4 regions of the Streptomyces sp. NPDC048484 genome follow, and region 1 is predicted to be linked to each of the others. Evidence: riboswitches for the same ligand, from Rfam matches in the RefSeq annotation. Region 1 holds a riboswitch; each other region holds the start of a gene.

What was found. Region 1 has a riboswitch for cyclic di-AMP ahead of AB0D14_RS14285 (LysM peptidoglycan-binding domain-containing M23 family metallopeptidase). Riboswitches for the same ligand answer to the same signal wherever they lie in the genome.
Region 2: it holds a riboswitch for cyclic di-AMP, as region 1 does, so the genes downstream of both, AB0D14_RS11570 (NlpC/P60 family protein) here and AB0D14_RS14285 (LysM peptidoglycan-binding domain-containing M23 family metallopeptidase) in region 1, are expected to answer to the same signal.
Region 3: it holds a riboswitch for cyclic di-AMP, as region 1 does, so the genes downstream of both, AB0D14_RS24465 (M23 family metallopeptidase) here and AB0D14_RS14285 (LysM peptidoglycan-binding domain-containing M23 family metallopeptidase) in region 1, are expected to answer to the same signal.
Region 4: it holds a riboswitch for cyclic di-AMP, as region 1 does, so the genes downstream of both, AB0D14_RS05490 (LysM peptidoglycan-binding domain-containing protein) here and AB0D14_RS14285 (LysM peptidoglycan-binding domain-containing M23 family metallopeptidase) in region 1, are expected to answer to the same signal.

The regions. Positions count from the first base shown of each region.
Region 1 is NZ_JBEZJY010000012.1:49,232-57,087, reverse strand. Features, by position in the region: gene AB0D14_RS14300 (Glu/Leu/Phe/Val dehydrogenase dimerization domain-containing protein) at 222-1,385, shown strand; gene AB0D14_RS14295 (TetR family transcriptional regulator C-terminal domain-containing protein) at 1,491-2,111, shown strand; gene AB0D14_RS14290 (SGNH/GDSL hydrolase family protein) at 2,291-3,076, opposite strand; gene AB0D14_RS14285 (LysM peptidoglycan-binding domain-containing M23 family metallopeptidase) at 3,343-4,281, opposite strand; cyclic di-AMP (ydaO/yuaA leader) riboswitch at 4,286-4,442, opposite strand; gene AB0D14_RS14280 (alpha-galactosidase) at 4,745-6,835, opposite strand; gene AB0D14_RS14275 (tyrosine-protein phosphatase) at 7,004-7,801, shown strand.
Region 2 is NZ_JBEZJY010000009.1:97,595-105,450, reverse strand. Features, by position in the region: gene AB0D14_RS11580 (NlpC/P60 family protein) at 1-511, opposite strand, end outside; gene AB0D14_RS11575 (hypothetical protein) at 1,017-1,370, shown strand; gene AB0D14_RS11570 (NlpC/P60 family protein) at 1,460-2,671, opposite strand; cyclic di-AMP (ydaO/yuaA leader) riboswitch at 2,678-2,850, opposite strand; gene pcrA (DNA helicase PcrA) at 3,255-5,849, shown strand; gene AB0D14_RS11560 (M23 family metallopeptidase) at 5,945-7,678, opposite strand.
Region 3 is NZ_JBEZJY010000024.1:78,840-86,695, forward strand. Features, by position in the region: gene AB0D14_RS24450 (GNAT family N-acetyltransferase) at 1-2,383, opposite strand, end outside; gene AB0D14_RS24455 (HPr family phosphocarrier protein) at 2,652-2,933, shown strand; gene AB0D14_RS24460 (GntR family transcriptional regulator) at 3,149-3,841, opposite strand; gene AB0D14_RS24465 (M23 family metallopeptidase) at 4,093-4,881, opposite strand; cyclic di-AMP (ydaO/yuaA leader) riboswitch at 4,894-5,054, opposite strand; gene AB0D14_RS24470 (pitrilysin family protein) at 5,349-6,737, opposite strand; gene AB0D14_RS24475 (pitrilysin family protein) at 6,734-7,856, opposite strand, start outside.
Region 4 is NZ_JBEZJY010000004.1:161,798-169,653, forward strand. Features, by position in the region: gene fahA (fumarylacetoacetase) at 1-47, opposite strand, end outside; gene AB0D14_RS05475 (ATP-grasp domain-containing protein) at 262-1,512, shown strand; gene AB0D14_RS05480 (FAD-dependent oxidoreductase) at 1,613-2,878, shown strand; partial or broken gene AB0D14_RS05485 (HAD family hydrolase) at 3,093-3,893, shown strand; gene AB0D14_RS05490 (LysM peptidoglycan-binding domain-containing protein) at 4,019-4,741, opposite strand; cyclic di-AMP (ydaO/yuaA leader) riboswitch at 4,746-4,908, opposite strand; gene AB0D14_RS05495 (polyprenyl synthetase family protein) at 6,184-7,194, shown strand; gene AB0D14_RS05500 (CHRD domain-containing protein) at 7,344-7,856, shown strand, end outside.

The DNA.
Region 1 (7,856 bases):
TACGACGTCACCGCGCCGGAGGTCCGTTCGGCACCGTTCAGCACGTTGACAGGTACGCTCGGCGCTTTCGACACTGACCGATCATTCAGTAGCGAGGGTGCCGGACCGGCACCGGGACACTGCATGCGCCCGGCTCCCAGCGGGTCAAACGTTCCGAAGCCGATCCCTGTTCCCGAGTTTCTTGAGGAGACCATGTGACCGCCCCGGACAGCGTCCCCCTGATGTCGCTCACCTGGACCGACCACGTCACCGGCCACCAGGGTCACCTGGTCGTGGACCGCCTGGTGCGCGGCGTCTCCAGCGGCGGACTGCGGATGCGGGCGGGGTGCACGCTGGACGAGGTCGCGGGTCTGGCCCGGGGAATGACCATGAAGGAGGCGCTGCACTACAACCCGGAGGGCCGCTACATCCCGCTGGGCGGTGCCAAGGGTGGCATCGACTGCGATCCCCAGGCCCCGGAGGCGTACGGCGTGCTCGTGCGCTATCTGCGCGCCATGCGCCCCTACATCGAGAACCACTGGACCACCGGGGAGGACCTCGGCCTCACCCAGGACCTCGTCGACCGGGCCGCGGCGGAGGCGGGTCTCGTGTCGTCGATCCAGGCCGTGTATCCACTGCTCGACGACGAGGGGGCGGCACGGCAGCGGCTGGCGGACGCGTTCGCGGTAGAGGTGGACGGCATCGGCCTGGACGAGCTGGTCGGCGGCTGCGGGGTGGCCGAGTCGGTGCTCGCGGCCCTGGACCGGGCCGGGGTGGCGTACGACGGGACGCGGGTCGCCGTGCAGGGTCTGGGCACGATGGGCGGGGCCACGGCCCGGTTCCTGGTCCGCGCGGGCCTGCGCCTTGTGGCGATCGCCGACGTGAAGGGCACGATCGCCAATGCCGAGGGGCTGGACGTGGACGCGCTGCTCGCCGCACGTGACACGTACGGGACGGTCGACCGCTCGGCCCTGCGCCCCGCCGACCGCGAACTGCCCGGCGACGACTGGCTGTCCACCGGTGCCGACGTGCTGGTGCCGGCCGCGGTCTCCTACGCCATCGACAGCGCCAACCAGGGGCGGATCACGGCCCGTTGGATCGTCGAGGCGGCCAACATGCCTGTCCTGCCCGAGGCGGAGGAACTGCTCGCCGCACGCGGTGTCACCGTCCTGCCGGACGTCGTGGTCAATTCCGGGACCAACGCCTGGTGGTGGTGGACGCTGTTCGGTGACATCGGTGCCGACGGGGACGAGGCGTTCGCGTACACGCGGCGCTCGATGCGTGCCCTGATCGACCGGACGCTCGCGCGCGCGGAGGCCGACGGGACGACGCCGCGGGCGGCCGCGCACGCCATCGTCGCGGAGCGGCTGCCGGCCATCGCGGAGCGGTTCGGCTGGTACCGGTGATGATCCCCGTGCGGCCGCACGGCCGTACGGCTGGTGACGGCCCCTGAACGGCCGGTAACCACCCCTGCGGCGGCACCGCTCCCGGACGGGCCATAGGGTTGCCCGGTGGCAAGAGTGCGGTTGAGTGTGGCGGAGCGGCGCGAGGACTTGCTGCGGGCCGCCATCCGGCAGATCGAGGAGCGCGGTGTGTCCGCGGTGCGGATCGCCGATGTGGCGAACACGCTCGGGGTGAGCAACGCCCTGGTGCTCTACCACTTCTCCACCAAGGAGAAGCTGGTCGCCGCCGCGTTCACGTACGCGGCCGAGGACGACCTCACCCACCTGCGGAAGCTGCTCGGCCGCCGGACGACGGCACTGCGGCGGCTGCGGGCCGCCGTGCGGTGGTACGCGCCGACGGGGCCGGCCAAGGGCTGGCGCTTGTGGATCGAGGGCTGGGCGGTGGCACTGCGCGAGCCCGCGCTGCGGGACGTCACCCGCGATCTGGACCGGCAGTGGAAGGCCGCGCTGACCGAGGTGATCGCCGAGGGTGTGGCCGGGGACGAGTTCACGTGCCCGGACCCGACGGCCACGGCGCTGCGCCTCACCGCCCTGCTGGACGGGCTGGCCGTCCAGATGACGGCGTATCCGGGTGCGGTGTCACGCGCCCGCACCCAGCAGTGGGTGGACGAGGCACTGGCCCGTGAGCTGGGACTCGACCACGAGGCGTTGAAGACACCGAACGCCTGAGGGCCACGTACGCGGGACGCGACGGCGTGGGACGCTCACCCGGGACGTAATGACGGCGAGGGACGGCGAGGGACGGCCGGTGAAGCCCGGCATCGGCCGGTCGGACAACACCCGCCACCGCCACCCCGCGGCCCTTCACTCCCCCTCACTCCCCTCGGGCCCTCACTCGCCTCGGGCCTTCAAGCCACCGCCTCGATCCACGTCTTGATGTCGCCCGGTGAAAGGTGCCCCTTCGCGACCGCCCGGTCGCCGGAGGACTCCCCGCGCAGCCGCCGCCCGATCCAGGGCACCAGATACTCGCGCGCCCAGAGGATGTTGTCCCGCCGCGTCTCCGACGTGCCGCGCGGCGGCAGCGGCGGCCAGGGCTGGTCCGGGTCCGCGGGCACCTCAAGGCCGAGGACCTGCCCGGCGCGCAGGGCGACCCGGGTGTGCCCCTCGGCCGACAGATGGAGCCGGTCGCCGTCCCAGGCCCGCCGGTCCTGGATGGTCTTGAGGGACCACAGGTCGAGCACCGGACAGTTGTACCGGTCGGCGATGGCCCGCAGATGCAGGTTGTACGTGGCTATCTTGCCGCGCATGTGCCTGAGCACGGGTACGCCACGGGTGTCGAAGCCGGTGGTCACGAGGACCGTGCCGACGGCCGACGTGAGGTCCGCGACGGCACGCTCGTAGCGCTCCGCGACCTCGTCGGGGTCGGTGCCCGGCCGGATGATGTCGTTGCCGCCCGCGCAGAAGGAGACCAGGTCCGGCCCCAGCTCCCTGGCCCGCCGCAGCTGGTGCTCGACGATCTGGTCGAGCAGCTTCCCGCGGACCGCGAGGTTGGTGTAGTCGAAGTCGCCTTCGGGCCGCCGGTCCGCGAGCAATACCGCGAACCGGTCGGCCCAGCCTACGTATGCCCCGTCCGGGCCAGGGTCGCCGACGCCCTCGGTGAAGCTGTCCCCCACCGCCACGTACGACCCGATCACTGAACTGTTGCCGTCTTTAGAATCGTCTGCCACGTCGGCCCATGATTCACCTTGGGTGTGAGCTACGCGACCGTAGGAAGGGGTTGACGCGCGGTGAGAAAAGCCACTCGTCAAGTGTTGGTCAATCCCGGAATAAGGGGCTCGTTCAGGGATGTTGTCGCAGCTCCCGGACGTGGGAGAAGGCCGGACCCGGGGTTCACGGGGTCCGGCCTTCGGAGATGAGCGAGGCGGGCGAAGCGGCAGGGCCCGCGGGTGCGGGCCCGGTGTCAGACGGAGACGCCCTTGGCGCGCAGGTACGCCAGTGGGTCCACGTCGGAGCCGTAGTCCGGGGTGGTGCGGATCTCGAAGTGCAGGTGCGGGCCGGTGACGTTGCCCGTCGCCCCGGAGAGGCCGACCTGCTGCCCCCCGGTCACGGTCTGTCCGGCCGAGACGGAGAGGGAGGACAGGTGGGCGTACTGGGCGTAGTGGCCGTCGGCGAGCTGGATGACGACCTGGTTTCCGTACGCGCCGCCCCATCCGGCGGAGACGACCGTGCCCGCGCCGACGGACTTGAGCGCGGTGCCGGTGGGAACCACGAAGTCGACACCGGTGTGGTAGCCGCTGGACCACATGCTGCCCGACATCTTGTACGAGGTGCCGATCGACGCGCCCGCCACCGGCAGCGCGAAGCCGCTGGCGGTCGAGGTGTCCGCCGCCTTGGACGCCGTGGTCGACTTCTTCGCGGGAGACTTCTCGGCCTTGGAGGCGCTGGAGTCGGCGGAAGCGCCGGAGTCGGAGCCGGGGGTGGCTGCGGCCTTGCCGCTGACGGTGAGCTTCAGGCCCGGGTGGATGAGCTCCGGGTCACCGCCGATCGACTTCCGGTTGTCCGAGTACAGCTTCTTCCAGCCGCCGCTGACGTCCTGCGTGTCGGCGATCTTCGAGAGAGAGTCGCCCGAACGCACGGCGTACGTCTTGGTCGCGGCCTTCTTCGCCTCGGCCTTCTTCGCCTCGGCTTGCTTCCCGGCGGCGGGAGCGGACTCGGCGGCCTCGCTCGCGACGTTCGAGGCGCTCGCGACGGAATCGGCGGCGGACTGCGGAGTCGCGGCGTGCGCCCCGGCCGCTCCGAGCAGCGGGAGGGCGAGCGCGGCGCCCCCGGTTCCGGCCACGGCTATGGAGCGGGTGAAACGCTGGGACTTGGGACGGCGGTGCTTACCCTTCGCGGGCATGTCGAATTCCTCTCCGGCGCCTGCGAGGTGAGCTGTCGGGTGCGAGCTGGAGATGCCCGGCCGTGCTGTCACACGACTTAACCCCTAGCCGTTCCGGAGACCGGAACAGGCGTTGTACCTGTGGGTCCCCCGCTCCTGCCGTGGACGGGTGGGTGTGCGGATTCCGGGCGGCGGCAGGATTGGGCGTCCGTCCGGAGTGGAGGTGAACGTAAGCGACACCAAGACACGGAAACAACCTTTGGGGTTTCCTGTGTGCCCCACTTTCTTGATCCCGACCGAAATACCGGTCACCCTGTGTTAATCAGGAATCTTCTCCACTTGTCATTTCCCTGGAAACAAACCGGACTTACATGAGCATGGCGACAGCGGAACGTCACGAGTATGACGCTGCTCACGGACCACCGCCCCAGGAGCCCTCACTCCAGAGCAAGTTGTAACGAAGGCTCCATTACGGACACAACAGTCACATGCGGCGCAGTCGGATAACCGTCGCATCGAGGTCCCCGCGCAACCCGGTCCGCACTCCGTGATGCAGCAGCACCGCACCTCGATGAACTTCGCCCGTTTCGAGGCATTCATACGTTGCCGACGGGTCGAGGCCCCGCAGCCTCACCGGCGCAGCCGGCTCACCGAAGTGCTGGGCCTGGAGCCAGGCGAGGACGACGACCTCGCCGTCGCGGACGTACTGGACGGCACTCAGCCCGCCCTCCGGCGCCCGCAGCCGGTACAGGTCACCGCCCTGCACCACGGGCCGGATCTCCTTGTAGAGCTCCACCCAGGTCCGCGCCTCGGCCAGCTCCGCCTCGCTCCACCGGGTGAGGTCGCCACCGACTCCGAGCACCCCGGCCATCGCGCTCACGAAGCGGAACCGCAGTGAGCTGACGCGCCCGTTGAGCTGTGCGTTCGGACTGTCGGTGACCCAGGCGGCCATGGCCCGCGCGGGATGCACCTGGCTGAACCCGTGCTGGATGGCGAGCCGGTCGAGCGGGTCCGTGTTGTCCGAGGTCCACACCTGGTCCGTGCGGGCCATGATCCCGAGGTCGATCCGGCCGCCGCCGCCCGAGCAGGACTCGAAGGCCACCCCGGGGTGGGCCGCCCGCAACCGGTCCAACAGGTTGTACAGGGCGTGCACATGGTCCACCCACAGCCGTTGCGGGTAGGCATCGCCGGGCCACCCCGCGTCGGTGAAGCAGCGGTTGAAGTCCCACTTCACGTAGTCGATGGGCGCACTGGAGAGCAGCGTGTCGAGCTGTTCCCACAGATACTCCTGGACGTCCTCGCGGGCGAGGTTCAGAACGAGCTGATTGCGTAGCTCCGTCCGCTTTCGTCCTGGCTGGAACTGCACCCAGTCCGGGTGCGCGCGGTACAGCTCGCTGTCCGCGTTGACCATCTCGGGCTCGACCCAGATCCCGAACCGCATCCCGAGCCCGTGCACGTAGTCGCTCAGCGGCTTGAGGCCGCCGGGGAAGCGGTCCCGGTTGGGCGTCCAGTCGCCGAGCCCGGCCCGGTCGCTGGTGCGCGCCCCGAACCAGCCGTCGTCGACCACGAACAGCTCGACTCCCGTCTCGGCGGCCCGGCGGGCCAGCGCCCGCTGCTGCTCCTCGGAGATGTCGAACTCCGTGGCCTCCCACGAGTTGTAGAGCACAGGGCGGTCCTGGTCCGCGTCCGGGATCACCCGCGCACGCTGGTACGCGTGCCAGGCGCGGCTCGCCCCGCCGAAGCCGCCGTCGCTCCACAGCCCCGCGAAGACGGGAGTGACGAAGCTCTCCCCCGGCTCCAGCCGCAGCAGACCCGAGTCGTCGTACCCGGCTCCGCCGGTGATCTGCACGCGCGCGTCCGGCAGTTGCGCCACCGCGATCCGCCAGGTTCCCGACCAGGCGAGCGCACACCCGTAGACCTCGCCCAGCTCCTCGGTCGCCGTGCCGTCCGCGTCCAGGGCGACCCAGGGCAGGTGCTGGTGCCCGGTGTGTCCGCGCCGGCTGCCGATGATCTTCTCGCCGTAGGTGAGTTCGGAGCGCACGAGGCGGGACTCGGCCGCCCACCGCCCGTGCAGCTGGGACAGCCGCCATCCGTCACGGAGCGGCAGTGTCCAGGTCGCGGAGTCGGCGCGCAGCACCTCAAGGGCAGGGCCCTCGTTGGCGAGGGTCACCCATCGCTCGACGACATCGGCGTCGGCCCGCATCCGGTAGTGCAGCGTGATGCCGAGCCCGGAGTCGGAGAACCGCAGTCGCAGTTCGTCACCGTCGCCCCCGTCGGTCTCGTATCCCTCGAAACGCCATTCCGTTCCGCGCCTGTCGGCCGTACGCACGGACAGCGCGGGCCGCACGAAGCGGGGGCCGCCCTCGACCGGGTACTCCTCGTGGCCGTCCAGGGTGGCCTCGAACGCCCAGTACTCCGGACCGGGGCCCGCGGCGAGCGCCTCGGCGTCCGCGAGGGCGATCCTCGGACCCCAGTGCAGATGAACCAGCTCGTCCTCGTCACCGAGCCGCAGGCCGTAACTGCTCGTGGGCCCCGAAAGAAGCCACGTACGGCCGTCTGCGCCGATCTCTACCATCAAGCCCTCACATATTCGAACAGGCACGCTCAAGCCCCAACATCATCGGGGCCCGCGGGCCTTTCGGGCAACGCCTGTGGACAACTCATTGGCCCACGAACCGATGTCGTATCGTCGGACACGCACCTCGTCGACGAGCCGCGTCGGCAGCGGATGGGAGGAGCCCCCGTGACGCAGCAGGTCCCGTCGACCGAACCCGAGCTGACCGGAGTGCGCAACTTCCGGGACGTGGGCGGCCTGCCCACGGTGGACGGCAGGCGGGTGGCGTACGGACGGCTGTTCCGCAGCGGCCACCTCGCGCACGCGACGGCGTCGGACGCCGCGTTCCTCACCTCCCTGGGCCTGCACACGATCTTCGACTTCCGCAACGCGGCGGACCAGAAGCTGGAGGGCGCCGACGTCGAGCTCCCCGGGACGCGCAATGTGAACCTGCCGCTGACGGACCCCGCCCACGGCGCCGAGTTCTGGACGATGGTCCGCGACGGGGACCTGGACCAGCTGCGTGGGCTGCTCGCGGACGGCAAGGCGGCGAACCGCATGATCGTGTCCTACCGCACGATCATCAAAGAGCGCACAGCCGAGCACCGCCAGGTGCTGCACGCACTGGCCGAGGACAGCGTCCCGGCCCTGATGCACTGTGCGGCCGGCAAGGACCGGGCCGGACTGTCCGTCGCCGTGACGCTCCTCGCCATAGGGGTCGAGCGCGAGGCCATCGTCACGGACTATCTGGAATCGAACGCGGCGCACCGCCGCTACAAGGTCCACCGCAGCAGCTCCGCCGCCTCGGCGTACACGCCCGAGGTGATGGAGTTGCTCAGCCCGCTCTTCGACGCACGCGCCGAGTACCTGGCGGCGGCGTTCGAGACGATCGAGGAGACATGGGGCGGGGTCGACGCGTACCTGGAGCGGGGGCTCGGAGTGACCCCCGAGACAGGGGAGCGGCTGCGGGAGCGGTTCCTCGACTGACCCTCGACCGACCTTCGACCGACCGCGCCGCGCGCCGCCACCCGTGGCAGCACCT
Region 2 (7,856 bases), on a different contig from region 1:
AGGTGAGTTCGACGTGTGCGGCGCCGCGCAACTGCTCGATCTCGCGCAGCTGGGTGCGTACACGCGACACCGCTGAAGCCTGCCGGTGGCCGGCCCGCTCGGCGAACGCGGCCCCGTCCAGGTACTGATCGGGGTTCGAGGAGAGCAGCAGCCCCAGTGAGGGATCGATACCCTCGCCCCGGTACTGGGCGGTCGCCAACGAACCGAGTGCGTCACGCTCGGAGTTGAGCCGTTCTGTTTTGCGTGCGGCCTCGTCCTGGAGGGTGCCCAGCCGGTCGGCCGCCTTCGTGGACTTCTCCTTGGCCCCGTTGTACTTCTCGGTGGCGACCTCCGCCTCCTGGTACAGCTTGTCGACCTTGGCCTTCACCTGCGCCGGCGTCAGGTCGGGCGAGGCAACCCCCGTCCCGTCGAAGCCGGTCGCACTCGCCGCGCCCACGAGCGCGATGGTGAAGGCGGTGCGGGCCGTACCGCCGCCGAGTGAGCGCTGCCTGGGCTTGCGGTGCGCTGCCACGTGCGATCCACGTTCCTTCCGTGCGGCCGCCGAGGCGCTGGTACGTCCACGGCGGCGGTTTCAAGGGCCGGTTGCACGTCCGGCGGCGGCCCGCACAGGGGGAGCGGACCGCCGCCGGACCTTTCTGGCGGTGGTGCCGACTGCCGCCCCTGACCCGGGCGGTTGTGGTGGGGAGCCGGTCACCTGGGGAAGGACGCTAAACCTGGCGGTGGGCCGTTGGTAACGGCATGTACGGAAGTGGTGACAGTCGGGCATGAGGTGACCGGATGCGACCGTGATCCGGACCCGGCGCCATCGACTTGGCGTGCTGGGGTGACCGATGCGTGCGTTGTGGGGGAACGGCGGAAAAGACCGTGCTACGGGGCCCGCGCCACGATGGGCTTCGCGTTATGCGGTTCGCGCTCTGGCTCTGGCTCTGGCAGGGGTGCTGGGCACACAGCCGCGACGCTGTGGCGGCCGGGGTGGTGCGAGGCGGGGTGCGGGCGTCCGGTTAGGGTCCGGGCTCATGGACGTACTCATTCATGTCTTCGTCGCCCTGCACATCATCGGCATCGCCTCCCTGCTGGGCGGCTTCCTCACCCAGATGAAGGCCATGGGCGACGGCACGGCCCGCTTCACCCCCGCCATGCTCCACGGCGCACTGACCATGCTGGTCACCGGCGCGGTCCTCGTCGGCCTCAACCAGGCCGACGACCAGACCGTCAACAACATCAAGATCGGCGTGAAACTGGCCCTGCTGGTCGTGATCCTCGGCCTCGTCTACGTGAAACGCGACGAGGAGAAGGTGGAGAAGGGGCTGTTCGGCCTGGTGGGCGGACTGACCACGGTGAACATCTTCATCGCGCTGCTCTGGACCTGAGCGACAGCCGGAAGGCGCCGGAAAGTACCGGAAGCGAGAAGCCGGAAGGCGGAGGCTGTTGTCCGGCTCCCGGCCTGCGAGCGGTGTCCTTACGCCGGTCGCACCACGCTGTGGATCGGCATGTAGTAGATCGACTCCTCGCGGACGTACGCACCCGGCTTGGGGGCGTGGATCATCATGCCGTCGCCGATGTAGATGCCGACGTGGCTGATGTCGTCGTAGAAGAAGACGAGGTCACCGGGCTGGGCGTGGTCCACGGAGACCGTCGTGCCGGTCTCGACCTGGTCCCACGTCGTGCGCGGAAGGGTGACACCGGCGGCCTTCCAGGCGGCCTGGGTGAGCCCGGAGCAGTCGTACGAACCGGGGCCGCTCGCGCCCCAGACGTACGGCTTGCCGGTCTGGGCGCGGGCGAAGGCGAGCGCCTTGGCGGCCTTGGCCGTGGCTGCGGAATCGGAGCCCGGCACGCTCCCCGTACCCGTACCCGTACCCGTACCTGTGCCAGCTCCCGTACCCGTACTCGTGGTGGCGCCCGTGTCCTGCTGGGCCTGCTGGGCCCGTGCCGCCGCCTCCTGGCGTCGGCGCTCCGCGTCGGCCGCCTGCTGCCGGGCCAGTTCGTCCGCCTTGCGGCGGGCCTCCTGCTGCCTCTCGCGCTCGATCGCCGCGAGCCGGGCCTTGTCCTCGGCGGTCAGCCTCGAAAGGAGTTCGCGCGCCGTGCCGAGCTTCCGCTGGACGTCAGCTTTGGACGCCTTCAGCGTGCTCTGTGTCGTGGTGAGCGTCTCCAGGCCCTCGGACGCCTCCTGCCGCTTCTTCGATGCGGCGGCCTGCTGCGTCGCGTAGTCGTCGACGGCCTGCTGCTGCCGAGCGGTCAGCCGGCTCATCAGCTGGGTCTGGTCGAAGTAGTCCTGCGGGTCGTCCGCGAGGAGGAGGTGAGCCGTGTCGGGGGCGGAGGCTCCTGTGCGGTACTGAGAGGTGGCGAAGGACCCGAGCGACTCGCGCGCGCTGTTGAGCTTCTCCGTGCGCTTCGCCACGTCGTCGAGGAGGGTGTCGACGCGCTTGCGCTGCTTGGTGGTCTTCTCTTTGGTCGCGTTGTACTTCTCGGTGGCCGTACCCGCCTGCTGGTAGAGGTCGTCGACCTTCTTCTGGACTTCCTCCATGCTCGGAGTGCTCGGGGCGGGCTCCGCGGCCGGCGAGGCGTCCGCCGTCTGGGAGAGCAGGGCCACCGAGGTCAGGGCCGCGGTGGCAATGGCCGGCGTCCGTATGCCCATGGAACTGGGGGGCCGCGACTTGCGGTGTGGCGCCACGAGGGCGTCTCCTTCCGTCATCCGCCTACCGAGTTAGCTGTCGGGTTCGGGCGAATGCTCCGGAAGGTTTGCCCTACGGTCCTCGTCCCGCGAGGGAGTCGGACCGATTCACCCCAAGATCGGTTGGGTCCCCGGTTCCGGAGGCCATGAGGGCGTACCGGATTCGGCGGAGTCCGCTCGGCCCGGCGTTGTTCGCCGGTGCGGGTCGAGCGACCTACTCGAAAGTTAGCCAATTCGTGTGGCTCCTGTGAAGTTTGATGTGCGATTTGCCCGATAGATTTTCGTTATCTGGGTCTCGGGCTTCGCTTCTGGGTGTCAATTGGTCATTGTCTGGGGTGAGTTGTCCGAAGTGGTGCGGCAGTGGCGTGGAGTGGTGAATTCCGTCTACTCCGCGCCGTTGGCTGTCAATCGGCCAGAGTTGGCTGCGGTGTGGAGAGGGTGTGTCCCGGCCCGACCGGTCGGTCGCAGACCGTGGTGAGGTGGTGATGGTGAGTGAGAGCTTGTCCTGGTCGGCCGGTCGGATTCCGCCGAGTTTCCGGGGTGGCGGCAGGGTGTCAGTGGGGGCGCCTAGACTCGGAGAGCGATGAGCAGCCTCTTTGATGACAGCTTCCTGGCGGACCTCAAGCCCTCGCAGGGTCATGAGGAAGAGCCGCCGCCGCCCGAGGACGAGGCGCCGGATCCGGTTCCGGTTCCGGACGACCTGTTCGGCGGGCGTTTTGACGTGCCGCCGAGCCGACAGGCCTCCGCCGAAGGCGGGGGCGGGTACTACCGTGACGGCGCCCCCCGGCCGCTCATGGATCCGGCCGCGCTCCTGGACGGGCTGAACGAGAACCAGCGCGCGGCGGTGGTCCATCACGGCTCACCCCTGCTCATCGTGGCCGGCGCCGGTTCCGGCAAGACCCGTGTACTGACGCACCGGATCGCCCACCTGCTGGGCGAGCGCAAGGTGCACCCCGGCCAGATCCTCGCGATCACCTTCACGAACAAGGCCGCGGGCGAGATGAAGGAGCGCGTCGAGCAGCTCGTCGGCCCGCGGGCGAACGCCATGTGGGTGATGACCTTCCACAGCGCCTGCGTGCGGATCCTGCGCCGCGAGAGCAAGAAGCTCGGCTTCACCTCGTCCTTCTCGATCTACGACGCCGCCGACAGCAAGCGCCTCATGGCCCTGGTCTGCCGCGACCTGGACCTGGACCCCAAGCGCTTCCCTCCGAAGTCCTTCAGCGCCAAGATCTCGAACCTGAAGAACGAGCTGATCGACGAGGAGGACTTCGCCGCCCAGGCGGGCGACGGTTTCGAGAAGGCTGTCGCCCAGGCCTACGCGATGTACCAATCGCGGCTGCGCGAGGCGAACGCGCTGGACTTCGACGACCTGATCATGACGACGGTCAACCTCCTGCGCGCCTTCCCCGACGTCGCCGAGCATTACCGTCGCCGCTTCCGTCACGTCCTCGTGGACGAGTACCAGGACACGAACCACGCGCAGTACTCCCTCGTCCGGGAGCTCGTCGGCACCGCCGCGCCCTCCGCCGAGCACCCCGAGGACATCCCGCCCGGGGAGGACGATCTCCAGCCCGCCGAGCTGTGCGTCGTCGGTGACGCCGACCAGTCGATCTACGCCTTCCGTGGCGCGACGATCCGCAACATCCTCCAGTTCGAGGAGGATTACCCGAACGCGACCACGATCCTGCTGGAGCAGAACTACCGCTCCACGCAGACGATCCTGACCGCCGCCAACGCGGTCATCGAGCGCAACGAGTCCCGGCGTCCCAAGAACCTGTGGACCAACGCGGGCGCGGGTGCGCGCATCACGGGCTACGTCGCCGACACCGAGCACGACGAGGCCCAGTTCATCGCCGACGAGATAGACCGTCTCACCGACGCGGGCGACGCGAAGGCCGGCGACGTCGCCGTCTTCTACCGTACGAACGCCCAGTCCCGTGTCTTCGAAGAGATCTTCATCCGGGTCGGTCTGCCCTACAAGGTCGTCGGCGGCGTCCGCTTCTACGAGCGCAAGGAGGTCCGGGACGTCCTCGCGTACCTGCGTGTGCTCGCGAACCCCGAGGACTCCGTACCGCTGCGCCGCATCCTGAACGTACCCAAGCGCGGCATCGGCGACCGCGCCGAGGCGATGATCGACGCGCTCTCCCAGCGCGAGAAGATCAGCTTCCCGCAGGCGCTGCGCCGCGTCGACGAGGCGTACGGCATGGCGGCTCGCTCGACCAACGCCGTCAAGCGGTTCAACACGCTGATGGAGGACCTCCGTACGATCGTCGAGTCCGGCGCGGGCCCGGCGACCGTCGTGCAGGCGATCCTCGAACGCACCGGATATCTCGCCGAGTTGCAGAGCTCCACCGACCCGCAGGACGAGACCCGCATCGAGAACCTCCAGGAACTCGCCTCGGTGGCATTGGAGTTCGAGCAGGAGTCGGGCCGCGCCGAGGCCGCAGGCGCAGGCGGAGCCGAGGGTGAAGGTGGGGCCGACGGTGAAGGTGGAGCCGAGGGCGAGGGTGAGACGCCGGCCGGGCTTGCCGCCTTCCTGGAGCGGGTGGCCCTGGTCGCCGACTCCGACCAGATCCCCGACGAGGACGAGGACGGCTCAGGCGTCATCACCTTGATGACCCTCCACACCGCCAAGGGCCTCGAATTCCCGGTCGTCTTCCTGACCGGCATGGAGGACGGCGTCTTCCCGCACATGCGCGCCCTCGGCCAGACGAAGGAGCTGGAGGAGGAGCGGCGGCTCGCGTACGTCGGCATCACGCGCGCCCGTGAGCGGCTGTATCTGACGCGGGCGTCGATGCGCAGTGCGTGGGGGCAGCCCTCGTACAACCCGCCGTCCCGCTTCCTGGAGGAGATCCCGGACGCACATCTGGACTGGAAGCGCAGGGGGTCCATGGGGCCTGTGGCCACCGGCCCGGCCGCCGGTGTGGCAGCTTCCCTGTCGTCCTCCCTCTCCCGTTCGGCGGCCTCGGGCGCGTCCGGCTTCGCGACGCGGCGGGGTGCTTCGGACAAGCCGGTGGTGTCGCTGGCGGTCGGAGACCGGGTCACGCACGACCAGTTCGGCCTCGGCACGGTGGTCGGGGTGAAGGGCATGGGGGCGAACTCGGAGGCGACGGTCGACTTCGGCGGCGAGAAGCCGAAGCGTCTGCTACTGCGGTACGCGCCGGTTGAGAAGCTGTAGGAAAACCGGAAAGCCGGGAGGTCCCCGGGAAAGACAGGGAGACGCGGGAGATCCTGCCGGACGAGTGAGGCGGGGTCGCCGGTCCGAGGGCTCGCCTACGTGGGGTCCACTCCGTGGCTGCGCAGCCACGGGAGCGGATCGATCGCCGAACCGCCGCCGGGACGTACCTCGAAGTGGAGGTGCGGGCCGGTGGAGTTGCCGGAGTTGCCGGAGTAGGCGATCGGGTCGCCGGCCTTCACGACCGTCCCCGAGGCGACCTTGTACGTGGAGAGGTGGCAGTACCAGGTCTCCGTACCGTCCTTGGCCGTCACGATGACCATGTTTCCGTAGGCGCTGTTCCACTGCGTACGGACGGTCCCGTCGGTCGCGGCCATCACCGTCGTGCCGTACGAGACCGGGAAGTCGATACCGGTGTGCACGGACATCCAGTTGATGCCGGCCTGACCGTAGTAGGCGCTGAGCCCGTGCCGCTCGACCGGCAGTGCGAACTTCGGACGCAGCCGCTCCTTGCGGGCCGCGTCCGCCGCCGCCTTCTGCTTCTCGGCGACCCGCTCGGCCTTCAAGTCGATACGTTCCTGCGTACGGCTCGCCCGGTCGGCGAAGTCGTCCGCGTCCGCGGAGAGGTTCTCCAGCTGGGCGTCCAGCTTGTTGTTCGCGGCAGACGGCTTCACGGGGCTCGCATCGGGCGCGGCGGCTGTCGTGCGGACATCGTCTCCGCCGTCGTCGCCACCGGTCACGGACGCTGCGGCGATGCCCGCGACACCCATCACGCACGCCGAGGGCACGGCGATCGTCAACAGCGCGGAACGCTTGGGCGGGGGGCGGCGGCGCGACGACCGGGAAGCGGAACGGCCCGCCGCGCGGGACGCGGCACGCGTGCCCGGGGCGGCGGCGGAGACCGGAGCGATCTCCTCGGCACCTTCGAGCGGCGACGGCTCGTCGTCCGCGTGGGTTCCGGGGTCCGAGTCGGCGATGTCATCGGCATGGTCTGAGCGGCCGAACTCGCCTTGTGCGGTGGCCTGTTCCTCATAGGGAACTTGTTCGAACGTGCTGGTGGCCTGCTGGTCGTACGCGACGTGACGGTCGTACGCGTCCTGCTGGTCGTACGACTCGTGCTCCGCCTGCGGGTGCGCCTGCGCGTGGAGCTGGGTCTCGGCCTGGGCGTGGGGCTGCGCCTGGGACTGTCCCTGGTGCTGTCCCTGGTGTTGCTCGCCGCCGTCCGAGTTCCACGCCGTGGCGTCGTACGTGCCCGTCTCGAAGGTCGGCGCCGTCCACTGCTGGGTGGGGTCGACCGGGTCTGCCTGGCGCCAGGCGTTCGCGTCCCACTGCCCGGTGCCGTCGGGGCTCCCGGCCTGCGCCGGGATCTCACCGAGCTGCTGGTAACCGGTATTCGGCCAGACACCGCTCGTGTCATAGCTGCCGGTCTCGTAGGCGGCGTGGTGCTGGGCCGCGTACGGGTCGTAGTTCAGCGTCTGATGACTGCCGGTGGAATGCCGCCAGTTACCGCTGGGAGATGCCCCGGTCGTGGCGTCGTACGAACCCGTTGCGCCGCCGCTGCCGTCGGTTCCGCTTCCGTTGCCGGGCAGATCGCCGAAGAGGGGATCGGTGTCGAACGTGGTCGTCGGGTAGGCGCCCGTCGTGTCGTAGCCGCCCGTCGTGCCGTAAGAGCCGGTGACGGCCGGTTCAAAACCGGTGGCGGGGTACCCGTCGTGCATGGTGAAGTCGCCGTACGGGGCTTCCTGCTGGCCATAGGACGCGTAGTGCGCCGAGATGGCCTCGGGAGCCGGAGCCGGGGGAGTTACGGTCCCCGACGGGTGACGGTCGTTCACCAACTTCTCTTTCGCCTCGACAACAGGGGCTGGCAGAGCAGTGCGGTGACTGTACCCGGCGGTATGAGGGCGCGACAATCTTCGGCAGGTTTCCTCCTCTCAGGAAACGGGCATTCGGCCGCCTTTCGGCGGTGTATGGGCACAGCCTTGGCCTTGCGTTCGATGAATGTTCGAAGAA
Region 3 (7,856 bases), on a different contig from region 1:
GACGGACGTCGATGCCGTACCGGCCCAGCAGGGCGCAGGTGTCGTCGGGGCCGAGGGTGAGCCCGCCCTCCGCCTCTCCCGGCTCGGCGGAGGCTTCACCGGCACCACCGGCACCACCGGCACCACCGGCACCGTCGGCCAGGAGACGGCCGATCTGTTCGGCCGCGCCCTTCTCGTCGATGTCCTCGCACTCGGGAACCCGCCCGGGGTCGGCGGCCTCGCGCCGCCACTGGCCGTACTTCACGGCTTCCGCGAGCGCGCGTACGGCCCGCTCGGCGGCGGGGTAGGCCGGGATGAGCCGGGAGTCCACCTCGGCGCTCTCCACCTCGGCGCTCTCCACCTCGGCGCTCTCCACCTCGGCGCTCTCCACCTCGGCGCTCTCCACCTCGGCGCTCTCCACCTCGGTCACCGCTTCCATGACGGGCGGGCGGTCGACGATTGCGGGAGCGACGGTTGCGCCGTCGACCGTCGTGCGATCGACGGGTGCGCCGCCGGGGGAAGCCGGAGCCGCCTGCGGTGCGGTACTGGCGGCCGCGGACAGGGCTTCCGCGAGCCCTCCCAGTTCCACGTGGACCACCAGAACCGGCTTGTCGGGAGCTGCGGCCGAGGCCGAACGGAGGGCCTCCGCCAGTGCGTCGTCCGGCGCGGACCGCTCGCCCACCGACGGAATCGCGGTGACCACGACGGCGTCGCAGGCGTCGTCGGCGAGCGCGTGCGCCAGCGCGACGCGGAAGTCCTCGGCCGAAGCGTCCGTCGTCAGGTCGCGGGGCGGCAGCGGTTGCAGCTCCTGGGCGAGGCACGCGTCGTACGTCAGCAGCCCGAGCGATTCGGAGTTCCCGAGAATCGCGACCCTCGGGCCGGCGGGCAGGGGCTGGCGCGCCAGCAGCAGCCCCGCGTCGACCAGTTCGGTGATCGTGTCCACCCGGATGACCCCGGCCTGCCGCAGCAGGGCGGACACCGTGGCGTGGGGCAGCCGAGTCGCCCGTACGGCGTGGCCTTGGGGCGCGGCTCCGCCGTGCCGTGTGCCCTGGACGACGACCAGCGGCTTGGCCGCCGCCGTGCGCCGCGCGAGGCGGGTGAACTTCCGCGGATTTCCGATCGATTCGAGGTACATGAGCGCGACATCGGTGTCCGGGTCGTCGTACCAGTACTGAAGGACGTCGTTGCCGGACACGTCCGCGCGGTTGCCCGAGGAGACGAAGGTCGACACGCCCGTCACTCCCGTGACCCCGCCGCCGCGCCGGTGCAGTCGGGACAGCAGCGCGATCCCGATGGCCCCGGACTGGGCGAACAGGCCGATACGCCCGGCACGCGGCATCTCCGGCGCGAGCGAGGCGTTGAGCCGTGTCCGCGGAGAGGTGTTGATGACTCCGAAGGCGTTCGGCCCGATGAGACGCATTCCGTACGTACGCGCCTGGCGCACGAGTTCACGCTGACGCTCTCTGCCCCCGGGGCCGCTCTCGGCGTACCCCGCGGAGACCACGACGAGCCCCTGCACCCCGTGCTGCCCGCACTCCTCGACGGCCTCGGGAACCCGCTCGGCCGGGACGGCGATCACGGCGAGGTCGACGGGCTCGGCGATGTCCCGCACGGAACGGTGGGCCGGGACTCCGGCGAGTTCCTTCTCCTGAAGCGCCCCGTTCACCGCGTACAGGCGCCCCGTGAACCCCGCGGCCCGCAGGTTCTCCAGGATGCTGTGCCCCACTCCCCCGGGCGTGCGGCCCGCTCCGACGACCGCGACCGAACGGGGCGCCAGCAGCCGGGCCACGGAGCGCGCCTCCGCCCGCTGCTCCCTCGCCCGCTGCACGGCGAGCGAACGGTCGGTGGGCTCCAGATCGAACTCCAGGCGTACGACGCCGTCCTCGAAGCTGCGCTTCTGCTGGTACCCCGCGTCCGTGAACACCTTGATCATCTTGCTGTTGGCCGGCAGCACCTCGGCGGCGAAACGGCGGATGCCGCGCTCACGGGCGACGGCCGCGATGTGTTCGAGGAGGGCGGACGCCACGCCGCGGCCCTGATGGGCGTCCTGGACGAGGAAGGCGACCTCCGCCTCGTCCGCCGGGGCGGAGGCGGGCAGGCCGTCCGTGTCGATACGGTCGTAGCGTACGGTGGCGATGAATTCGCCGCCGACGGTGGCCGCGAGTCCCACCCGGTCCACAAAGTCGTGGTGGGTGAAGCGATGGACGTCCTTGGCGGACAGTCGCGGGTACGGCGCGAAGAAGCGGTAGTACTTCGACTCGTCGGACACCTGCTCGTAGAAGCTGACGAGGCGGTCGGCGTCGTCGGCCGCGATCGGCCGGACGCGCGCGGTGCCGCCGTCGCGCAGGACGACGTCGGCCTCCCAGTGAGCGGGGTACTCGTGCCGGTCCGACGGGGTCTGCATGGGGCCCAGAGTACGACTCCGGTCCGACAACGGCGGGGTCGCTGCCCGGCGATGACGGGGCCGTCGACCGTCGATGGCGGGCTCGCTTCCTGGCGATGGCGGGTTTGCTGCCCGGCGCGCCCCGGCAACGGGCAGGCCTGCGGTCCGTGCGGGCGCGTTCGCGTCCGGCCGGGGCACGGGGCAGTCTTGGGGTCCGCACCACTCGGGCCCCGCTTCACGTATGGAACACTGGTCTAGACAACCTTGAGACATCGAAGGGCAGCATCACATGGCTGAGCGCCGCGTCAACGTCGGGTGGGCCGAGGGCCTTCACGCCCGCCCCGCCTCCATCTTCGTCCGGGCGGCCACGGCCTCCGGCGTCCCCGTGACGATCGCCAAGGCTGACGGCAACCCCGTCAACGCCGCTTCCATGCTCGGGGTCCTCGGCCTGGGCGCCCAGGGGGGCGAGGAGGTCGTCCTGGCCTCCGACGCCGAGGGCGCGGACGCCGCGCTCGACCGCCTGGCGAAGCTGGTCGCCGACGGTCTCGACGAACTCCCCGAGACCGTCTGACCGCGCACCTCACCTACGGCGGAGCCGCGTCACCCGCACCCCGGGCGACGCGGCTCCGCCGTTCCTGTTCCTGCTTTTCGCGCGGGACCGGCGCAGCTGTTTCCGTGCAGATCCGTTCAGACGGAAATCACGCGCTCGACAATTCCGGTGACGCGGGAAATGGGCAGCAGAAATAAACTCCCGCCGAATACGCCTCTTTGTATACGGCGTCTCTGTTAATGCCGCAGGCTCGCCGTGTTTACGGGATGTTGCGAAGTCCTCACACGTTCGACGCGGCTCCCGCCGGGAAAGCGCAGCCGGTGCGCGGTCGTCGCCCGCTCGGTGTGCAGCGCCGTGATCGCCCGGGCCCGGTCGCTGTCACCACGGGCCACGGCGTCCACTATGGCCCCGTGCTCGGTCCAGGACTCGGCGGGTTGCGCGGGTGCTTCCACCGAGTACATCCAGGCGATCTTGTGCCGCAACTGGCCGAGCGTCGAGGTCAGCGCCTGGCTGCCGGAGGCCTGCGCGAGGGTCTCGTGGAACCAGCCCCCGAGCGAGCGCAGATCCTCGCTGTTGCCCCGCCTGGCCCGCTCCTGACCAAGTCTGACCAGACCGCGCAGGACCTTGAGGTGAGCCTCGGTGCGGCGCTGAGCGGCCCGGGCGGCCCCCAGCGGTTCCAGCAGCATGCGCATCTCCAGGAGGTCGGCGGCCTCATGCTCCGTGGGCTCCGCGACGCACGCGCCCGCGTGCCGGCGGGTGACCACGAAGCCCTCCGCCTCCAGGGTGCGCAGCGCCTCGCGTACGGGGACCCGCGAGACGCCGTAACGGCGCGCGAGCAGTTCTTCGGTGAGCCGGCTGCCGCGCTCGTAGACACCCGCGACGATGTCGTCACGGATCGCGGTGCATACCGAGCGCGCGGGAATACGCATGACCGAGCCTCCGCCTTAATCCCCGCGAAACGCGGTCGATTGACGCCTGTTCGGTGACTCTATTGCAGAGAACGGGAAATTCCGAAGGCAGCCCGAAATCCATGGCTATTTTTTGGACACACCGCGCCTCTGAACAGGCAGTCGTCCGGTGCGGCACGCGAAGGCCCCGGCTCGTGGTGAGCCGGGGCCTTCGACGGAGGTGCGGTGTGGTGCCGTGCCGCGTGCCGTGCTGTGCCGTGCCGTGCCGTGGGTCAGACGTTCACGCCGTGCGAGCGGAGGTACGAGACCGGATCCATGTCGGAGCCGTACTCCGCGGTCGTACGCGCCTCGAAGTGCAGGTGCGCCCCCGTGACGTTGCCCGTCGCCCCGGAGAGGGCTATCTGCTGTCCCGGAGTGACCGTCTGGCCCACCGAGACGCCGACGGACGAGAGGTGCCCGTACTGGGTGTACGTGCCGTCGGTCATCTTGATGACGACCTGGTTGCCGTAGGAGCCGCCCCAGCCGGCCTCCACGACGGTGCCGGAGCCCACCGCGTGCACGGCGGTGCCGCTGGCGGCGTGGAAGTCGATGCCGGTGTGGCTGCCGGAGGACCAGACGCCGCCGCCGGCCTGGTAGGAGGTGGAGACGTACGAGCCGGCGATCGGCGCGGTGTAGGCGTTGAGGCGCTTGCGCTCGGCCTCGCGGGCGGCACGGGCCTTGACCTCGCGCTCCTCCTCGGCCTTGGCCTTGGCCTTCGCCGCGGCCTCCTCGGCACGCTTCTTCGCGTCGGCCTCGGCCTTCTCGCGGGCGGCTGCCTGTTCGGCAGCCTGCCGCTGCGCGGCGGCCTGTGCGTCGATCTCGTCGGCGATCGAGTCGCCGATGGTGACGGCCTGGGTGAGGCCGGTCTGCTCGACGGCGCTCTCGGCGGCGAACGCCGGGGCGGCAGCCAGAGTGCCTACGACACCGGTGGTGGCGAGTGCGGCGACGCCCACCGTCCTGCGGGTCGTGCGCTGCATACGGCTGGGAAGACGGTGCTTCCCCGTGGCGCGGGTGAACGCCATGAAGTGGCTGGTCCTTTCCTTCCTTCTCGCCTACCGGGTTAGCTGACGGGTTCGGAGCAGGAAGGTCTCCTACGGACCCCCTTCGGGAAGGGCGTCCGATTCACCCCAGGGACTACACATGGGTCCCCGGCTCCCCTGGCTCGCGCCGTACGGGGACTCGGCGATGACTGTCCGGTGCCGCGGACGCGGCGCACTGCCTGACGAACAGCCGGAATGACGCTAAGCGGGGCCTCTTTCAATAGCCAAACGGATCACGACTTTTGTAGCGCACGCCACAGGGCAGACAGGCAACCTCCCTACCAATACGGACACAGCGGACGAACGCAGCGACCAGGACAGCACAGGAAGAAGGCCCGGGCAACTCATCAGTCGCCCGGGCCCCAACCGGCCACCGGCCTCTGTAGCGCCCGGCTGCCGGTCTCCGCTGTGTGCCGCTACCGGTCTCTGCTTCGTCCCGTTACCGGTCTCTACTCCGGCGCCACGACGCTGACTTCACCGATCCCGAGAGCCCTGACCGGCTCCTCGATCTGCGCGGCGTCACCGACGAGGACGGTCACCAGGCGGTTCACCGGGAAGGCGTTCACGGCGGCCGCGGTGGCCTCCACGGTGCCGGTCGCGGCAAGCTGCTGGTACAGCGTCGCCTGGAAGTCGTCCGGCAGATGCTGCTCGACCTGGTCGGCGAGCGTGCCCGCGACGGCGCCCGCGGTCTCGTACTTCAGGGGCGCCACGCCCACCAGGTTCTGCACGGCGACGTCGCGCTCGGCGTCCGTCAGGCCGTCTGCGGCGAGGGTGCGCAGTACCTTCCAGAGGTCGTCGAGCGCCGGTCCGGTGTTCGGGGTGTCCACGGAGCCGCTGATGGCGAGCATGGAGATGCCCGTCCCGTCCGGAGCGGAGCGCAGCACCTGGCCGAACGCCCGCACGCCGTAGGTGTATCCCTTCTCCTCGCGCAGGACGCGGTCCAGGCGGGAGGTGAGGGTGCCACCGAGGCAGTACGTGCCGAGCACCTGGGCGGGCCACACGCGGTCGTGCCGGTCCGCGCCGACGCGGCCGATGAGCAACTGCGTCTGGACGGCTCCGGGACGGTCGACGATGATCACCCGGCCGGTGTCGTCGGCGGTCACGGACGGCACGGGACGCGCCTCGGCCTGCGATCCGGTCCAGGTGCCGAGGGTGTCCCCGAGCAGCGCGTCGAGGTCGACATCGGTGAGGTCACCGACGACGACCGCGGTGGCCGTGGCGGGGCGTACGTGCTTCTCGTAGAAGGCGCGCACGGCCGCCGAGTCGATCGCGGTGACCGTCTCCTCGGTGCCCTGACGCGGTCGCGACATGCGCGAGGTCGCCGGGAAGAGCTGCCGGGACAGCTCCTTGGCGGCCCGGCGGGCCGGGTTGGCGGTCTCGTGCGGGATCTCGTCGAGCCGGTTGCGCACCAGCCGCTCGATCTCGCCGTCCTCGAACGCGGGCGCCCTGAGGGCGTCGGCGAGCAGGCCGAGCGCCTTGGGCAGCCGGGAGACGGGGACTTCGAGGCTGAGCCGGACACCGGGATGGTCGGCGTGGGCGTCGAGCGTGGCGCCACAGCGCTCCAGCTCGGCGGCGAACTCCTCGGCGGAGTGCTTGTCGGTGCCCTCCGAGAAGGCCCTCGCCATGATCGTGGCGATACCGTCCAGGCCCTTCGGCTCGGCCTCCAGCGGGGCGGCCAGGAGGACCTCGACGGCGACGACCTGCTGGCCGGGGCGGTGGCAGCGCAACAGCGTCAGGCCGTTGCCGAGCGCGCCGCGCTCGGGTGCCGGGAAGGCCCAGGGCCTGGCCTCGCCGGCCTGGGGCTGCGGGTGGAACTCCATCGTGGCGAGCTCGGTCACTTGGCCGCCTCCTCGTCGGTGTCTGCAGCTGCGGCGCTGGTGTCCTCGGCGGCGTCGGTCTCTTCGGGGGCGACCGGCTCGTAGACCAGCACCGCGCGGTTGTCGGGACGCAGGCGGGCCTTGGCGACCTCCTGGACCTCCTCCGCGGTGATGTCGAGGACCCGCTGGACGGCGGTCAGGGCGAGCTGGGGGTCGCCGAACAGGACGGCGTACCGGCACAGTTCATCGGCGCGGCCCGCGACCGTACCGAGACGGTCCAGCCACTCGCGCTCCAACTGGGCCTGGGCGCGCTCCATTTCCTCGGCCGTGGGCCCCTCCTCGGCGAACCGGGCGAGCTCCTCGTCGACGGCGGTCTCGATCACCGGGACCTCGACGTCGCCCGACGTCTTCACGTCGAGCCACCCCAGGGAGGGTGCTCCGGCGAGGCGCAACAGGCCGAACCCGGCCGCCACCGCGGTGCGGTCACGGCGTACGAGCCGGTTGTAGAGCCGGGACGACTCACCGCCGCCGAGGACGGTCAGGGCCAGGTCGGCCGCGTCCGACGCGCGCGTGCCGTCCTCCGGCAGCCGGTAGGCGGCCATCAGCGCGCGGGCCGGGACCTCCTCCTCGACGACCTCGCGCAGCTGCTCACCGATGGTCTCGGGAAGCGAACCGTCGCGCGGGGCGGGCTTGCCGTCGTGGCCGGCGACGGAGCCGAAGTACTTCTCGACCCAGGCGAGCGTCTGCTCCGGGTCGATGTCGCCGACGATCGACAGCACGGCGTTGTTGGGCGCGTAGTAGGTGCGGAAAAAGGCGCGGGCGTCCTCAAGGGTGGCCGCGTCCAGGTCGGCCATCGACCCGATCGGGGTGTGGTGGTAGGGGTGCCCCTCCGGGTAGGCGAGGGCGGTCAGCTTCTCGAAGGCGGTGCCGTAGGGAACGTTGTCGTAGCGCTGCCGGCGCTCGTTCTTGACGACGTCCCGCTGGTTCTCCATCGACTCCTCGTCGAGCGCGGCGAGCAGCGAGCCCATACGGTCGGCCTCCAGCCAGAGAGCGAGCTCCAGCTGGTGCGTCGGCATGGTCTCGAAATAGTTGGTCCGCTCGAAACTCGTCGTCCCGTTGAGCGAACCGCCCGCTCCCTGC
Region 4 (7,856 bases), on a different contig from region 1:
TTGTGCGGGCCGAAGGGATCGCCCTCGGGGACATCGAAGGGGGGCATGGGATGCTGCCTCGCTTTCCGTGTGGGTGCGGCACACGTTACGGGGAGGTGCCGCTCGCGGGCAGTGTCTAAAGAGTTCGCAATGTCCGATTAAGGGTGGGGTCGGAGTGGTTGATTCCGGCTTAGCTTCCTTCAGGGGGCGCGGACGGGGTGGGTCCGGGTCCAGAGATGTGTGGGACACGTGGGGGGACCCGTGGCCGTAAACGCTGCCAGTGTGCCGTTGCACTTGGATCGGGACACACCGGGCCTGATCGTGAAGTTCGGCCACTATCCGCTGCACCACGGCGGGGTCGGCGCGATCCGCAGCCTCGGACGGCTTGGTGTGCCGATGTACGCGATCACCGAGGACAGGTACACGCCCGCTGCGGTCTCACGCCATCTGCAGCGCGCCTTCGTCTGGCCGACCACGGGGACGGAGAAGCCGGAGCGGCTCGTCGAGGGGCTGTTGCGTGTCGGGCACCGGATCGGCCGCCCTGCTGTCCTGATCCCGACCGACGAGGAGGCGGCGGTCCTGATCGCCGAGCACCAGACGGAGCTCGCGGGAGGCTTCCTTTTCCCGAGGGTGGAAGCCGGGCTTCCGCGGCGTCTGGCCAGCAAACAGGGGTTGCACGAACTCTGTGTCGAGCACGGCGTACCCAGCCCGGAGGCCACCTTCCCGGAGTCGTACGAGGAGATCGAGGACTTCGCGGCGAAGGCGAGGTTCCCGCTCGTGGCCAAGAACCGCGAGGCCTTCGTGCGCCGTTCGCGGCCGGCCGTGAACGGGACGACCCGCATAGCCACCCCTGAGTGCCTGTTGGGGCTCGCCCGTGACTGGGGCGAGCATCCCGGTGTGATCCTCCAGGAATATCTGCCCAGGGAGGAGGCGGAGGACTGGATCGTGCACGCCTACTTCGACGCGGACTCGACGCCGCTCGCGATCTTCACCGGCGTCAAGGTCCGCTCCTGGCCCCCACACGCGGGGATGACGGCGAACGCGTACGTCGTCGACAATCCGGAACTGGCGGACCTCGCCGCGCGTTTCATCAAACAGATCGGCTTCAGCGGCGTCATCGACCTCGACCTGCGCTTCGACCGCCGCGACGGCCAGTACAAACTGCTCGACTTCAATCCGCGGATGGGCGCTCAGTTCAGGCTCTTCGAGAACGAGTCGGGGATCGATGTCATCCGCGCCCTGCATCTGAACCTGACCGGCCGCCCCGTTCCGGAGGGGGAACAGCTCGCCGGCCGGCGCTACATCGTGGAGAACATCGACCTGCCGGCGCTGCTCGCGTACCGCCGCAGCGGCTACACGACACCGCACGCCCCTGCCCACCCGAGCGGTACGGAGCTGGCGTGGCTGGCGGCGGACGACCTGCGGCCGTTCTTCACGATGCTCGCGCGCTTCGTACGGCCCGGCGCGAAGCATCTGTACCACCTGTGGCAGGCGGGCCGCCGCGAAGCCCGGGCGGCGCCGGGCCACCGGTGACCCGTGGCAGTCACAGCAGGTCCGCAGCAGTGGCAAGGCGCATGTGTGTGACCACGAGACAGCGCAGTGGCGTTCCGTGGCGTCCTGGGGAGGGGACTTCGTGATGGATCCGGTGGCAGTGATCGGTGCCGGGCCTTTCGGCCTGTCCACCGCCGCACATCTGAGAGCGTGCGGCATTCCGGTACGGGTGTTCGGCGAACCCATGGTGAGCTGGCGGACGAACATGCCCGAGGGGATGCTTCTCAAGTCGACCCCGGCCGCCTCGAACATCGACGCCCCGCAGCACGGGCACAACCTCGTCGACTACTGCGACGCGGCCGGTGTCCCCCGCCTCGTCACGGACGAGGACATCATCCCGGTCGAGACGTTCGTCGCGTACGGGGAATGGTTCCGGCAGCAGCTCGTTCCGGAGCTGGAGCGGGTGCGTGTCGTCTCGGTCGACCGTCGTGCCGACCGCCGGGACGGGCGCCGAGAAGGCCATCGCGGAGGCCGGCCCGGCGTTGGACACGGCCCCGCGGGCTTCGAACTCAAGCTGGACTCGGGGGAGATGTTCACCGCGCGGGCGGTCGTCATCGCGACCGGCCTGTCAGGCCTGGCGCACCTGCCCCTCGAACTCGCCGCGGCCGTGCCCGACGGGCCGTCGCCCACGGGCCCCGTCTCGCACAGCTCGCAACTGCACGACCTGTCCCGGTTCTCCGGCCGGGAACTGATCGTCGTCGGCGCGGGCCAGTCCGCCCTGGAGACGGCGGCGCTCGCCGCGGAAGCAGGCGCACAGGTGCGCGTGGTGGCGCGCGGTCAGGGGTCTGTCGCCTTCGGCGCGCCCCCATGGCAGCAGCCGCGCCTGCGACCCGAGTCGCCGTTCGGGCGAGCCTGGTCGTTGTGGGCCCTCACGTACTACCCCCACCCGTACCGCTATCTGCCGCCGGGAGCCCGGCACCTCCTCGTCCGTCGGGTCCTGGGCCCCCTCGGTGCCTGGTGGTTGCGCGAGCGGTTCGAGGGGAAAGTGCGGGTGAGCGAGGTGGCGCGAATCGATCGCGCCACCGGGGCGACGGACGGGCGCCCGACGCTCACGGTCCAGAGCCTCGGCGGCCGCGTCCGGGAACTCACCGCGGACCACGTCATCGCCGCCACCGGCTATCGCGTGGACCTCGCCGCGATGGACTTCCTCGGACACGAACTGCGGACGAGGCTGGCCGTGAGCCGCGGGACACCGAGGCTGGGCGCCGGATTCAACTCCTCCGTGCCCGGGCTGTACTTCACGGGACTGCCGGCGGCCGCGTCGTACGGCCCGGTGATGCGGTTCGTGTGCGGGACCGAGTTCGCCTCGCCGCGGCTGGTCCGGCATCTGGCGAGACGGCACGGCTGAACTCGGCGGACGGCTGCGGAAGGTGAGGACGGCTGCGGGAGGGAGGACGGAGAAGGGGCGTGAACCGGGTCGGCAGGGTGGCCGATATGTCATGGGATCGGCCCGAACTACCGTGACCGGACAGGCCGTACGGTGACGCGTGAGATGGGCGAGGTGCCGTACGACGTCCTGTTCGCGTCGAGTCGCTGGGGCATTCGATCCGTATTCTCTGATCATGGCCGCACCGATTGCATATTCACTCATCGCCACTGACCTGGACGGGACGCTGCTGCGCGGCGACGACACCCTCTCGGACCGGTCACGCGCCGCGCTGGGGATGGCGGTCGGGAGAGGCGCCCGGCACCTCGTGGTGACGGGGCGCCCCGCTCCGCGCGTGCGTCCGCTCCTGGACGAACTGGGCAGCCAGGGGCTCGCGGTGTGCGGACAGGGCGCCCAGTTGTACGACGCCGGCGCAGACCGCATGGTGTGGTCCATCACCCTCGAACGGGAGCTGGCCGAGGTGGCTCTCGGCAAGATCGAGGCGGAGGTCGGCGAGGTGTACGCAGCCGTCGACCAGGACGGGGTCGACGGCCTCACACTCATCGAGCCGGGCTACGAGATGCCGCACCCGACGCTTCCGGCGGTACGGGTGCTGCGCCGCGACGACCTCTGGACGGAGCCCATCAGCAAGGTGCTGCTGCGTCATCCCCTGCTCTCCGACGACGAGTTGGCGTCCGCCGCGCGTGGAGCGGTCGGTTCCCTCGCCAACGTCACGATGTCCGGCCCCGGTACCGTCGAACTTCAGCCATGCGGCATCACGAAGGCGACCGGTCTGGCGCTTGCCGCCAGACATCTGGGCCTGACAGCGGCACAGACCGTCGCCTTCGGGGACATGCCCAACGACATCCCCATGTTCGACTGGGCGGCGCGCGGGGTCGCGATGGCCAACGCGCATCCCGAACTCAAGTCCGTCGCCGACGAGATCACTTCCTCGAACGAGGACGACGGCATCGCGGTGGTCCTGGAGCGGATGTTCTCCGTCGGCCGGGCCGACCGGCCGACGGGCCCCCGTACCGGCGGGCAAGCCGCTGGAGGGGCCGGTCGGCAATCCGGTCGGGTGGCCGGTCAGGGCGTCGGTCGGAGCACCGGTTCGGGCGCCGGTCAGTAGGCCCCGAAGACGTTGTCGATCGAGCCGTACCTCGCGGCGGCGTAGTTGCACGCCGCCGTGATGTTGGCGACCGGGTCGAAGGGGTCCAGCGACGTGCCGGTCACGTGGTACGCCGTGAAGGTCGGGTCGATGACCTGGAGGAGCCCCTTGGACGGCGTACCGGCGACCGCGTTGGAGTCCCAGTTGTTCATGGCCTGCGGGTTGCCCGACGACTCGCGGATGATGTTGCGCTGGATTCCGTCGTAGGTGCCCGGGATTCCCTGCTGGGCCATGATGTCGAGCGACTCCCTGATCCAGCCGTCGAGGTCGTCCGTGTAGGTCTTCGCGGAGGCCGGGGTGGCGGCGGACGCCGTGGTCGCCTTGGCCGTCTTCCCCGAGGTCTTGGCGTTCTTGGTGCCCACGGTCAGCTTGAGGCCCGGGCGGATGGCCGCCGGGTCGTCACCGATGACCGCGCGGTTGGCCTTGTACAGCTTCTTCCAGTCGCCCGTGGTGTGCGCCTTGGCGATCTTGGCGAGGGTGTCGCCCTCGACCACCTTGTACGTGACCAGCGAGACCTGCGGGACCGCGGCCGAGGCGGCCTGGGCCGGCTGTGCGGCGTGGGCGCCGGTGGCCCCCACGATGGGGAGCGCGAGCGCGGCACCCCCCGTTCCCGCGGCGACGATGCCACGGGTGAGGGTGCTCTTACCGGGGCGGCGGTGCTTACCGCGTGCGGACATGACGAATTCCTCTCCGGCGCCTGCGAGGTGAGCTGTCGGGTTCGGGCGGGAGATGCCCGGCCGCGTGCTGTACGCGATTACACCCCTAGCCGTTCCGATATCCGGACCGGCGGCTTACCTGGGTCCCCCGCTCCTGCCGTACGCGAGTGAATGGGTGGCTGGGTTTTCCGGTCGGCGGCAGGATTAGGCGATCCGTCCGGAGTGACGTGAACGTATGCGAGAGCACATGCCGATAACAAGCCCCGAATTCACACGGCGATGGTCATGACCTGCGTTGTCTGACGAATATCCCTTGATCCATACGGAAGGCAAAGTTCAACTTGCTTTCCGTGAACGGAAATCGACGGGCACTATGAAACGATCACTTCGGACAGGCGTGACCCAATTCACTGACGCAGATGGTTAATTAAGGAAACCGATAAGCAATTCGGGCAAGTCGCGCCTTTGGGGGGTTCTGGTGCCTTATGGTGCGCGAGAGGCGCGGAATGCCCGAAAGGAGGGGGATTTGCCCGGTGCTCTGGATGTCGGATGGCGAGGTTTCGCGGCCGCAGGGTGGTGAGCCCGTGAGAGCTCGTGAGAGGGGGCGGGGCTCGTCGTCGACCCGGTGAGCGGGTATCGAGCTGGCGCGTCAATTCATCGGCATCCGCACGAAAACAGCCAGGCATTGTTCTGCGGAGGTGCATCAGAAAAGCGCGGCCCGGGCCGAGTTCGTATCGAAAAGCGCATCCTTCGTAGGGCCCGATTCTCACGGAGTCGCGCGGTCGCGACCGTGACGGCCTGTCAGGTCCAGGACGCCTCGGGTGGCGAGGGATGGTGACGAGGGGTGAGGAGTCGTCGGGGTCCCGTCGCGGAGGCGGGAGTGGAGCCGGTACGGGTTCGTTCGTGAGGGGGCGTCACATGCGCGTGGAGCGCGCGTGGGGCTTCGGGTGTCACGCACACGCGCGTAGAGAGACGCGTAGAGCATTGGTTCCGTCTGTGAGGGGAACGCGGATGTTCACTCGTGGATCGTCTCGTGGGGGGAGGGTGTGCGGATGCGTGCGGATGTCACCTCGGTGGCTTCACGGTGGCCGACAGGCCGGAGGTCTCCGGAGGATGTCGCCGAGCCCCGGCAGGAAGTGGGACAGGATTCAACACTTCCTGAAAAGGGTGACTCTTTCATGATGTATCAGCTGTATCGGTCGCATCAGTCATATCAGCAGATCAAGAGCATGCCGCCTGTGATCCAATACGGCCCGGCCTGGCCGACGGGGCAAAAGGGGCCAGGTGGAGCGTGTCCGGCAGGGTGGCGGCGGGTGACGGGCGGGCGCTCATCGTGATCGAAAGACGACCGGATACGCTGACTTGAGTGCCGGCAGCGACACATCGACAAACACCCACAGCACGCAGCACACCCAGAGCATCCAGAGACCGCCGTTGAGAGCGTCAGCAGACAGGAGACCCTCGTGACCGTCGTCGGGCCGTTCGGGCTGAGCGTGCGGGACCAGGCTCTCGAAGCCGATGTCCAGGCCGGACTGGCAGCTGTCGAGGAGGGACTGCTCGAGGCCACCAAGAGCGAGGTCCCGTTCATCACGGAGGCCGCACAGCACCTCGTGCGTGCGGGCGGCAAGCGGTTCCGGCCGCTGCTCGTGACGCTCGCCGCCCAGTTCGGCGACCCGTACGCGCCGGGCATCGTGCCTTCGGCGGTCGTCGTCGAGCTGACCCACCTCGCCACGCTGTACCACGACGACGTGATGGACGAGGCGGACGTGCGCCGCGGGGTGCCCAGCGCCAACAGCCGCTGGGGCAACTCGGTCGCGGTCCTCACCGGCGACTTCCTCTTCGCCCGTGCCTCGCACATACTGGCCGATCTGGGCCCCGAGGCCGTACGCATCCAGGCGGAGGCCTTCGAGAGGCTCGTCACCGGCCAGATCCTCGAAACGGCCGGACCGCGTGACGGTCGTGACCCGGTCGACCACTACATGGACGTGCTGGGCGGCAAGACCGGCTCACTGATCGCCGTGGCCGGACGATTCGGCGCGATGATGTCGGGCGCCGACGAGACAGTCGTCGACGTGCTGACGCAGTACGGAGAGCGGCTCGGGGTCGCCTTCCAGCTCGCCGACGACGTGCTGGACATCGCGAGCGACTCGCGCGAGTCCGGCAAGACGCCGGGCACCGATCTGCGCGAGGGCATTCCGACGATGCCGGTGCTGCGACTGCACGAGCGCGTGAAGCGGCTGGGACTCGCCGAGGACATCGCCCTGTCCGAACTGCTCGCGTCGGACCTGACGGACGACGCCCGGCATGCGGAGGCGCTGGCAAGGCTGCGCGTCCACCCCGCGCTGGAGCAGGCCCGCCGCGACACCGTGCGGTATGCGGAGGACGCCCGCGCCACGTTGGCACCGCTCCCGGAGTGTGACGCGAAGGCGGCTCTGGTGGAGCTGTGTGACGCGGTGGTACACCGGGCGGGCTGACCTGCACGTCTTTCCCCTTCTCCAGGATCTCCCCTTTTGTGTGACGCAGGTCACATGCTTGGAATGAGTCCAGTCTGAGATTCGTTCCGTAATCCAGTGCAGAAGCTGACGCAGGGGGCGTCGGCGGAACTACGGGGAGAAAAAGAATCATGGGGACGATCGTTACGTTCGCACAGCGTCGCAAGAGCCTCGTCATGTCCGGTGTCGCGGTGGCCGCCGCGGCCGGTGTCGCCGCCGCCGTCATCCCGGCGGTCGCTCACAGCGGGAGCGCCGACAGGAGTTCCAGCTCCAGTACGAGCACGGGTCACGCGGGGCACGGTGACCGGTCCATCGAGGTACAGAGCGGCGCTCTCGCCGGCGGCAAGGGCGGCACCATCCTCGCCGCCAGCCTGAACGGCGCGAACGAGGTACCGGTCCAGGGCGGCCCCGCGGTCGGCGACAAGGACGGCGCGGCGCTCGAGTTCGTCAAGGTCAAGGGCGACAAGGTGTCCGTCGCCGTCAAGTGGCGGGGCACCGGCAAGCCGATCATGCTCCACATCCATCAGGGCGCCAAGGCGGTCAACGGCGGCGTCAAGGTCGACTTCACCAAGCTGCTCGACAACGCGGAGGGGCGCACGGTCACCGGCACGGTCAAGGTCAAGGACGCCGCCCTGCTCGGCAAG